2 regions of the Marinobacter flavimaris genome follow, and region 1 is predicted to be linked to the other one. Evidence: predicted binding sites of a transcription regulator. Region 1 holds the regulator's gene; the other holds the start of a gene.
What was found. Region 1 encodes LexA, which represses DNA repair genes until DNA is damaged. Its sites were predicted from a motif close to CTGTNTNNNNANACAG; they were not measured.

Region 1 (5,036 bases):
ATGTCAGTCTCCTTGGAAATCAGCGGCGAGCGGCACGACGGGCGGCGGAGGCAGTAAATTCGTTGCCACGGAACCCCGGGGCGAAATCGTACGCCGGGAATCCATTATCCAGCCCATCAACGTAATAACGCTCCGCCTTCAGGTCGTAAGTCATTTCCATGGTAGTCCAGAATACCGGCTCACTGTAATAGCTGATGTTGTGAGCTTCCGACACACGCCACAGATTCCCCTCTGCATCGTATTCCTCGGACGCGAGGATCTGCCAGCTGTCTTCATCCACGTAAAACACGCGGCGATCATAAATGTGGCTGATACCGGTACGGCGTTTCGCTTCGACTACCCAAACCCGATGAAGTTCGTAGCGGGTAAGCTGCTGATTGATATGGCCCGGACGAATCACGTCGTCGGCTTCGATTTCTGGCCCGTGAAGCTTGTAGGCATTGTAGGGCACGAACAACTCGCGCTTGCCTTTCAGCTCCCAGTCGTATTGGTTAGGCGCACCGTTGTACATGTCTTTCTGGTCGACGGACCGCAGCGAGGATGAATTCGGCAGGTCGGTTTCGTAGGCCAGGTTGGGCGACCGGCGAAGACGACGGGAACCGGAATCGTACCGCCACGCAAGACGCGGCGACCGCACCTGGTCAAGCGTTTCATGCACCAGCGTGATGGTGCCGGCCAGTGACGACGGTGAGACAGTGTCCGTCTTCAGGTAAAAAATCTTGTTATCGATTTCCGCCAGCTCCGCACCCCTCTGGCTGTATGCGATGAAGTAGTCGTAATCATTGACCACCGGGTTGTAGGAGCCATCCCTCTGGGGCGTTGCAGAGGCACTACGCAGGGAAGTTTCTTCGCCCCGATAGCGCAGGATATGGTTCCAGATAACCTCCAGACCATTTTTTGGAATCGGGAAGGGACTGGTCATGATGGTGTCACGAACGCCGTTACCATTGTCCAGCAACTGCGCTGTCAGCGCGTTCTCACGAAATTTGTCGTAGACGTGCTCGGGAAACGCGGCAGTCCGTCGGGTCTGGTAAACCGGCATGAAGAAGTCGGGCCCATACTTCTCCAGCATGGCAATGTGACCGTCTGAAAGCTTGTCCCTGTATAGCTCCAGGTTGTTGGAGGTAACAACGAAAAGAGCCTCGTCTTCGGGAAACGGGTTAATTTCCACTTGCCCCTCACGCCAGCCGTCCGGCGGCGTGGCCAAACCTCCGGTCCATTCGGGTATGCTGCCTGAGCGGTTGCCCGCCTTTTCGGCTCCGACCGGGGTCAGTTCACCACCCAGCCGCTCGGCCTCGGCGGCCGTGACCTTGGACAGGGCCTGTCCGGAAAACCCGAGAAAAACCAGTGCGACACCTGCAACCAGTTGGCTTCGCATCCCTTACACCTCCAGAAATTCATGCTGTTGGGTAGCCGCCACGAGCAGAACTCGCACAGCCGGGCGCCTTTTTGCCAAATTCAAACGGTCGTTTCAAGTGAATGTTTGTGTTTTATTGTGAAACCTCACCGCACAGAGAATGGAAGAAATTTGATAGCGAAAATGATATAGTGACGAATTAATTTTCGGGGTTATACCCGCGCTGGGGGATTGAAGGTATTCCATGGCCTCGCAATGGCACTCACTGGTTTCTCAAAAGCTCTTTCTCGCCCGCACGCTGCTTCAGCCACTCGACCGGCCCACAGACGAGGCTCAGGAACAACGTCCCAACGAGGCGGAACAGGCGCTGCGCCGGGAGGCCGCTATTCAGGGGGCGATCGAGCTGCTTCTGCGGTCTCGAAAACTGTTGCTGGTCATGGTTGCGAGGCTATACCAGAGAAAATCAGAGGAGCCTTCAACCCTTGATGAGCTGGTCGCTCTTATCGGGCCAGAACCGAGTGAAGTTGGCCGCCTGAAGGAGCTGGAACAGCGATCCGGGAGTTGGTGGAACCATCTGGAGCAACTCGAGCGCGCCCAAAGCAGACCCCCGGCGACCAAAAAAACCGTGAGCGAGGAAAACATCATTGCGGTATCGGCCGATTCCGGCCCGGATCGATCGTCGGCTGCGTTGATGAAAACGCTGACCGCCGTCAAACATTTTGCCGACGATCTGGAAGAGCAGCACAGCGAGTGGTAAGCCACTCCCAGCTCCGGTTATTCAAATCGTATTAACTTGAAGGTTTATTGAATGTCACCATCGTTTTTTGAAATCGTGCAATTGACCAATGGCGATTACGCCCTGCGCCGCATTGATGATGACAGTGCGCCACTGGTAAAAATCTCTTTTTCGGAAGAAGCCCGGGAAATGATGGAAGATCGGGATATGTCGGTTGCCAAAGCAATGATTGCAGCTGGCATTGAGGCTGTAGGCAATGTTGCCCACGATATCGACTGGGAAGATGACGAACTGGACGCCTCAGACGCCCAGCCCTCCTACACTCTGCATTGATCGGTTAACGCTGCCTGAGAACGACGCCGTGGCTATTGCCCTCGGCCGAGGCTCTTTGCAGGGATTCGAAGGCAGTTCGCCCCAGTTTACGGGTCCACATGACCACCGCGTGACAGGTGCCGGCACTGAGGGCTCGCTCTGCCAGGTCCTGGGCAGGATAGTCCGGTGTTGAACGCAGCACCAGCAATTCGCCGGCGACAATCCCGTGCATTTTTTGCCACTTGCTAACCAGCGCCTGGGGCGGGTCGATCCAGGCCAGCCAACGCTTCTCCTGATTCAGCTGGGTCAGCATTGGCAACAGCAGCTGGAAATTTTCTACCTGGCCTTCCGGCAGAATGATCTCCGTCACATTGCCACAGACTTTGGGTTCGGTGGTTTCCGGAGCGCGTCGGGCGCGAATGACGGAACGTCGCTCGCGGGCGGCGGTTGCCGACACTGAACAGGACAGAGCATTGGGGTTGTAGGCCAGATTCTGATTAAAGCTCATTTGTTCCATAATTCACCCGTTATTCAAACTATCTGAGGCTATCCGAACCGCTCAGTGCAGGTCAGAGCGGCGGATAACACCAACACCCAGACCCTCGATGAACAGCTCCTGTTCGGTCAGGTCCACTTCGATCGGTGCGAATTCTTCGTTTTCGGCAATCAGGTAGACTTTCGAGCCTTCCTTGCGGAAACGCTTTACCGTGACCTCATCGCCAACCCGGGCAACAACCACCTGGCCGTTGTGAACATCCTGGGTACTGTGAACTGCCAGCAGGTCGCCATCGAGAATACCGATGTCTTTCATGCTCATGCCCCGGACCCGCAGAAGATAATCTGCAGACGGCGAAAAGAATTCCGGCCGCAATGTGCAGTGGTCCTCGATGTGCTCCTGAGCAAGGATCGGACTGCCGGCAGCAACCTGACCAATGACCGGAAGGCCAAGGTCCTCTTCCGCCTCAGGCAGACGGATGCCGCGGCTGGCTCCCGGCACCATCTCGATGGCACCTTTCCTTGCCAATGCCCGGAGATGTTCTTCCGCGGCGTTGGCCGAACGGAAGCCCAGTTCTGCCGCGATTTCAGCACGGGTTGGCGGATAGCCGGTCTCGTCGACGTATCGGCGAATAATATCCAGTACCTGGGACTGCCTTGCTGTCAGCTTCATCAAGCTACTCCGCTATATCGGGATCGGGCCGCGGCAAACATCAACCTCTCGTAAGAGCGGCTCCGGCGGCCCTGTTTTTTTATACAGTAAACTGACTATATACAGTGTTTTATCCAGTGTAAAGTCGGCTCCCTGATTTTCTTGCAACCGCTTAATAATGAGGATCAACAGCGGTGTGATATGGTTAGGCCACTATTCCTCACGAACCAGGGAGCACCATGACTCAAGTCAGTGCCTGCAGGATGCCTGACATCCTAGAGACGAACGAAGGGAAGGAACGCCGGGTTGGCGTCGAGATCGAACTGTCTGGTCTGGGCTATGATGAGCTGGTTACATTGGCGGCGAAGATGCTGGAGGGCACACCTGAGCTCAAGTCACGCTATGTGACAACCTTGCAGACAGCTCTTGGCGACTTCACGGTTGAGCTTGATTCCGATCCGATCAAGGATCTTGATCTGGCGGATGAGCGCCTCCCCGAATCCATTCGTGAACTCGGTGGTCAGGCGATGGATGTGATCGACGCCGCGGCCGAACGCGTGGTACCCCTCGAGATCATCAGCCCACCCCTGAAGTTTTCCAGCGTCGAGGTGATTGAAACGCTCGTCGACAAACTCAGGAACGCCGGGGCACTGGGCAGCCGGGACGCCATCTATTTTGCGTTTGGCCTGCAGCTTAATCCCGAGTTGCCCGACCTCAGCCCGGAGACCCTGGTTCGTTACTTCCAGGCGTTCGCGGCCCTGTATGAATGGCTCAAGCACCGGCATCAACTGGACGTCAGCCGCAAATTCACTACGTACATCGAACCCTGGCACGGCCGCTACACCGAGCTCCTGATGGAGGATAACTATCATCCAAACCTCGGGGAGCTCATGGAGGATTACCTGGAGTTCAATCCTACCCGCAATCGCGCGCTTGACCTGCTTCCACTGTTTGCCCACCTGGACAAGGAACGGCTGGAACGTCATGTTCAGGATCCCAGGATAAAAAGCAGGCCAACCCTGCATTACCGGTTGCCGGATTGCGACATCGACAATCCCGGCTGGCATTTCTCAACCGTTTGGAACGACTGGGTCGTTCTGGAGCAACTGGCCAACAATCCCGACGACCTGGCCGACATGCGGCAACTGTTCCGGGAGCGGCGCAAACTGAATCTTCACAACCTGACCCACAGCTGGCGGGAAACCACTGACGACTGGCTGGCCAAAAACGGGTATGTCTGACGAGTCCAAAGAACAGGAACTTGAGGTTCCGGGCCTGACGATCGGCATCAGTGGTCCCGCTCGAAAAAGCCTTGCCCATCGCCTGATCAGCCTGGGTCTGCGCCTCCACGGTGCCCGGACCCACTATATTCGCCCCGGTTCACGGGTTGCCGTACCGATGCTTGATGGCCTGGTGCTGTCAGGCGGCACCCACGTCCATCCTGAACGTTATGGGCAGGAGCCACAGGTTACCGCCAATTATGA
Region 2 (5,036 bases), 1.5 Mb from region 1:
CCGGTTCAATTGAGATGGTTCCGGACAGCGTCAGTTCCCGTTCCAGGGAATTTATCTGTATGGACTTCGAACGCAGCGCACGCTTGAGGCCATCCCATACGAACGGTTGCTCCAGAACCTTGATGGCGTCCATCAACAGATAGCCACCGTTGGCCCTGTGCAGGCTGCCAGGGCGAATCAGGGAGAAATCCGTGAACACGGTGCCCTTGAAGGTGACGTTCTCAACGTAACCGAACAGGTTGTGGTAGGTGGGGTTATCCTCCACCACCATTGGTACTTCGTTGGTTTTCTGGTGCACCAGAACATTGACGAGGTAACGGCGGGGCATCTTCTTGTCGAGGGACGCATACGCAATCGCTGCCTGTTCCTCGTTGTCATCGAGGAAAATCTCGAGATTTTCAACCAGGTCCGCCCGAACCGCCTCAAAGAAGGCGACCACGTCCGGCAGATCCTTGTATTTCTCGATCAGCTCATCGATCTGATGGCCTGAGATACTCTCGAGGGTCTCCTGGTTCAGGGCTTGCTGTTTATCAGCGTATTCCTGTTCCCAGTCCGCCAGTTTGCGGAGCGCCTGCCTGAGCTTTTTCTCAAGCTTGTTGATGGCATCTTCGAACTTGTCGCGCTGCTCATCAGTCAGAGCCTGGAAAGATTCCGCAGTGTGGGGTTCGTCGCCATTCATGGCCACCAACCGATAACCGCCCGGGGTTGTCACAGTGAGGCTGACTTTTTTGCGCTTGGCCTGTGCCGCCACCTTCTCGAGCTCGTCTTCCTGTTTTTTGCCGTATTCGTTTTTCAACTGTTCCGAGCGCTCAAGAAAGCTGTCGCTGTCAAAGGTCTGTGGAATAACCTTGACCAGGCGACTCATCAGCTTTTCCATATCCTGTTTGAGCTGGGTACCCTTCCCGGCCGGGAGCTGCAACAGCTTCGGAATGCGCGGCTCCTCGAAGTTGGCCACGTAGCACCAGTCATGGCTCTGCTGATCCGTATCCACATGATGCTCGAGGTAACGCAGCATCATGGTGCGCTTACCCAGGCCATTACGGCCAACGGCATAGACGTTGTAACCGCCATGGGGCATTGCCAGAGCAAAACGCACAGCCTCCTGGGCACGGTTCTGGCCAACGATTTCAGCCAGGGGCTCCAGTTGCTTGGTGGTTTTGAACGGCAGATCTTTCAGAACACAGGCTTTGTAAAGCTGGTGCAGAGGCAGTGACTTCAAGGTTTGGTCCTGTAACGGTTAACACATTGGCCGGTCATTGTAGATTCTGCGGTCGGCTCTGTCGCGTTCAGCACGAAGATTTCTGGAGTCGCGCACATTGCGCGGGATTTTGTTAGGCAGTTCACAATTCCGCCGCCGCTCATTTTTCAGCCAGCCTTTCCGGAACTACACTTTATGTCCCAACCATAAAAACAATGCACGCAACGGACGCCAGCGTATGACCAATGATTCCGCAGAGCGCAGAATCAAGGATCGTTACCCCGCCTCCTGCCTGAAGGTCCAGCTCCGGGAGCGTAGCTTCCTTGGTCGTGGCAAACACCCCACGCCGGTTACCTGCCTGGACCTCAACCGGTACGGAATGGCAGTGCTATGCCCCCGACCAGTAGAGCCGGGCGCCCGTCTGTTCATGGATTTTGACGGCAAGTACATCAGCGAATCGCGGGTTTGTGCCCGGGTGGTGGAATGCCAGCCCTTCCAGACCGGCTATCGCGTCAGTGTCCAGTTCAGCTATTGCCTGGACAAGAAGGGCTATTCACGAACTGTCGACAATGCCCTGTCGCGGATTGAAGGCTTCTACAACCGGTTTGCCAGCTGAGCCAGGCCTTCGGAATCAAACCAGCCCGGCGTCAAGGCTGGCCGCAACATACATCCCCAGCTCCCGACACTGATCTTCAAACTCTTCCCGGTATTCACCCCGGCAGATCAAAGGCTCCTGGACCAGCTTCCAGCGTAGCCCGGTAGTAATGCTTTCTATTGCCCGCTTGGTGCCCGTGCCGTCATGGCCGGCGCGAATGTAATAGGCAAAAGGTAGCCCCTGGGTTTTCTCGAGGCAGGGATAGTAGCTGCGATCGAAGAAGTCTTTTAAAGCACCACTCATATACCCGAGATTCTCAGTGGTGCCCAGAATAATGGCGTCGCAGGCAAGAACGTCTTCGGGACCGGCATCCAACGGTGCCAGAACGGTTACTTCAACGTTTTCGATATCTTCATGGCGGGCACCCTCATCCACAGCTTCTCGTAGGCGGAGGGTGTTCGGGGAAGGCGCATGGGCAACAATCAAAAGTTTCTTCATGCCATCCATACGTCCTCCCTACATCAAGCTTAGAGCAGCTCGCCGTTGGCTTCTGCGGGCTCTTCTTTTGCGTCTTTCTTGGGTTCAGGCTTGGGCATCAACTTGTCCCGAACCTTGGCTTCGATCTCGTTGGCAATGTCCATGTTTTCTTCCAGGAACTTGCAGGCGTTGGCCTTGCCCTGACCGATCTTGTCGCCATTGTAGGCGTACCAGGCTCCGGACTTGTCGACAAAGCCTTCCTTGACGCCCATATCCAGCACTTCCGCCATGTGGTAAATGCCCTTACCGTACATAATCTGGAACTCGGCCTGCTTGAACGGCGGCGATACTTTGTTCTTGACCACTTTCACGCGGGTCTCGTTACCGACCACTTCGTCACCATCTTTCACGGCACCAATGCGGCGGATATCAAGGCGAACGGAGGAGTAGAATTTCAGCGCGTTACCACCGGTGGTGGTTTCGGGCGAGCCAAACATAACCCCGATTTTCATACGGATCTGGTTGATGAAAATCATCAGGCAGTTAGCGTGTTTGACATTACCAGTCAGCTTGCGAAGCGCCTGGGACATCAGTCGCGCCTGCAGACCCACGTGGCTGTCGCCCATTTCACCCTCGATTTCCGCTTTCGGGGTCAGGGCCGCCACGGAGTCCACGATGATCACGTCTACCGCATTGGAACGAACCAGCATGTCGGCAATTTCCAGGGCCTGCTCACCGGTATCCGGCTGGGACACCAGAAGGTCGTCCACATTGACGCCCAGCTTTTCGGCGTAAACCGGATCGAGCGCGTGCTCGGCATCCACGAATGCGCAGGTTTTACCGGCTTTCTGTGCTTCGGCAATTACCTGCAGGGTGAGCGTCGTCTTACCGGAACTTTCCGGACCGTAGATTTCGCAAATTCGACCGTATGGAAGACCGCCAATACCCAGGGCAACGTCCAGGCCAAGGGAACCGGTGGAGACCGCAGGAATGGCTTCGCGGGGCTGATCGCCCATTTTCATCACGGCGCCCTTGCCGAACTGGCGCTCAATCTGCCCAAGTGCTGCGCTCAATGCTTTCTTGCGGTTGTCTTCCATCAGTGCAAACCCTCTGTCGCCTGGGCCGCCACCCTCAGGAAAAGGCTGGCAGCGAAATAGTGAATCGGGAATCTGTACAGCTCGAACAGCCCATTCCCTGTATATTTGAACAGTATTAAAACATAACCCGCAGAGGAGACCAACCCCTCCGGATGTGAAAGCCGTCAGACTTCGTCCACAAAATTGTTAACCCCTTGAAGGGCAAAGAGAACGGCCTGCCTGCGAACCTGATCACGATCACCCTCAAAGTGTTTTACCACGGCCACGGTGGAGGCCGGGCTGCTACCCCAGGCAAACCAGACGGTGCCCACAGGCTTTTCCTCGCTGCCACCGCCGGGCCCGGCAACACCACTGATAGCCACGGCAACGTCAGCATCTGTCGCCACCAGGGCACCGGCAACCATTTCCCGCACCACCGGTTCGCTGACCGCACCGTGTTCATCCAGCGATTTCCGGGTTACGCCCAGAAGCCCCTGCTTGGCCTCATTGCTGTACGTGACAAGGCCACCCAGCACGTAGGCCGAAGAACCGGCACGATCGGTCAGTACCTTCGCAACCCAGCCGCCGGTGCAACTCTCCGCCGTCGCAACGGTACGGCCGGTTGTCAGCAGTCGTTCACCAAGGCGGTTGCCTGCCTCTTCCAATTCCTGATCGCTGGCCAGCATAATGACCTCCTTCGTTTCATCACGGCGGTTATTTTCTTACAATTCACGCCTTCATCCAAAGCAAGGCTACCGGACCCGTTCATGTCAGCAGCTCAGACCGATCTTTCCAAGCACACCCCAATGATGCAGCAGTACCTGAAGATCAAGGGCCAGCACCCCAATGAACTGGTTTTTTACCGCATGGGGGACTTTTACGAACTGTTCTACGAAGATGCCAAGAAAGCGGCCGAGCTGATGGATATTACCCTCACCGCCCGGGGCCAATCTGGCGGCAATCCGATCCCCATGGCCGGCATCCCCTATCACTCTTCTGAGGGCTACATTGCCCGGCTGGTTCGGGCAGGTCAATCCATCGCCATCTGCGAACAGATCGGAGATCCTGCCACCAGCAAGGGGCCGGTTGAGCGACAGGTGGTGCGGATCGTCACACCGGGAACCCTGAGCGACGACGCCTACCTGGAAGATCGCAGGGACAATCTGCTGGTGGCTATCTATAACCATCGGGAGCAGTTCGGTTTTGCTTCACTCGATATCTCCAGCGGCCGTTTTGCCGTTTCAGAACTGGAGAACCTGGAAGCCCTGCAGGGTGAACTTCAGCGACTGCGCCCGGCGGAAATTCTGATCAGCGAGGATTTTCCTTACGAGGAAGTTCTGGAGGGCTTTACCGGAATTCGACGCCAGGGTCCCTGGCTGTTCGAATCCGATACCGCACGCCGTGTGATCACCCAGCAGCTGCAGGTGCGAGACCTGACCGGATTCGGCTGCGAAGACCTGAACCTGGCGGTCTGTGCCGCCGGCTGTCTGCTGCAGTACGCCAAGGAAACCCAGCGCACCGCCCTGCCCCATATTCGCAAGCTGACCCGCGAGCGTCGTGATGAAGCGGTCATTCTGGATGCCGCCAGCCGCCGCAACCTGGAGATCGACACCAACCTGATGGGCGGCCACCAGTACACACTGGCCTGGGTGATGGACCGTACCGCTACCTCCATGGGCGGACGGGAGCT

Region 2: a site for LexA is predicted at 3,465-3,480, ahead of recA (recombinase RecA). Genes of this name have one in related genera too.

What each region holds. Positions count from the first base shown of each region.
Region 1 covers NZ_CP171359.1:1,992,466-1,997,501, forward strand. The annotation lists gene ACGK9W_RS09240 (SOS cell division inhibitor) at 1-2, opposite strand, end outside; gene ACGK9W_RS09245 (DUF1329 domain-containing protein) at 20-1,378, opposite strand; gene ACGK9W_RS09250 (DUF6586 family protein) at 1,602-2,114, shown strand; gene ACGK9W_RS09255 (hypothetical protein) at 2,166-2,426, shown strand; gene ACGK9W_RS09260 (cell division inhibitor SulA) at 2,431-2,922, opposite strand; gene lexA (transcriptional repressor LexA) at 2,965-3,576, opposite strand; gene ACGK9W_RS09270 (amidoligase family protein) at 3,792-4,793, shown strand; gene ACGK9W_RS09275 (gamma-glutamyl-gamma-aminobutyrate hydrolase family protein) at 4,786-5,036, shown strand, end outside.
Region 2 covers NZ_CP171359.1:482,412-487,447, reverse strand. The annotation lists gene ACGK9W_RS02470 (ATP-binding protein) at 1-1,219, opposite strand, end outside; gene ACGK9W_RS02465 (PilZ domain-containing protein) at 1,437-1,814, shown strand; gene ACGK9W_RS02460 (flavodoxin family protein) at 1,830-2,300, opposite strand; gene recA (recombinase RecA) at 2,321-3,367, opposite strand; gene pncC (nicotinamide-nucleotide amidase) at 3,532-4,032, opposite strand; gene mutS (DNA mismatch repair protein MutS) at 4,114-5,036, shown strand, end outside.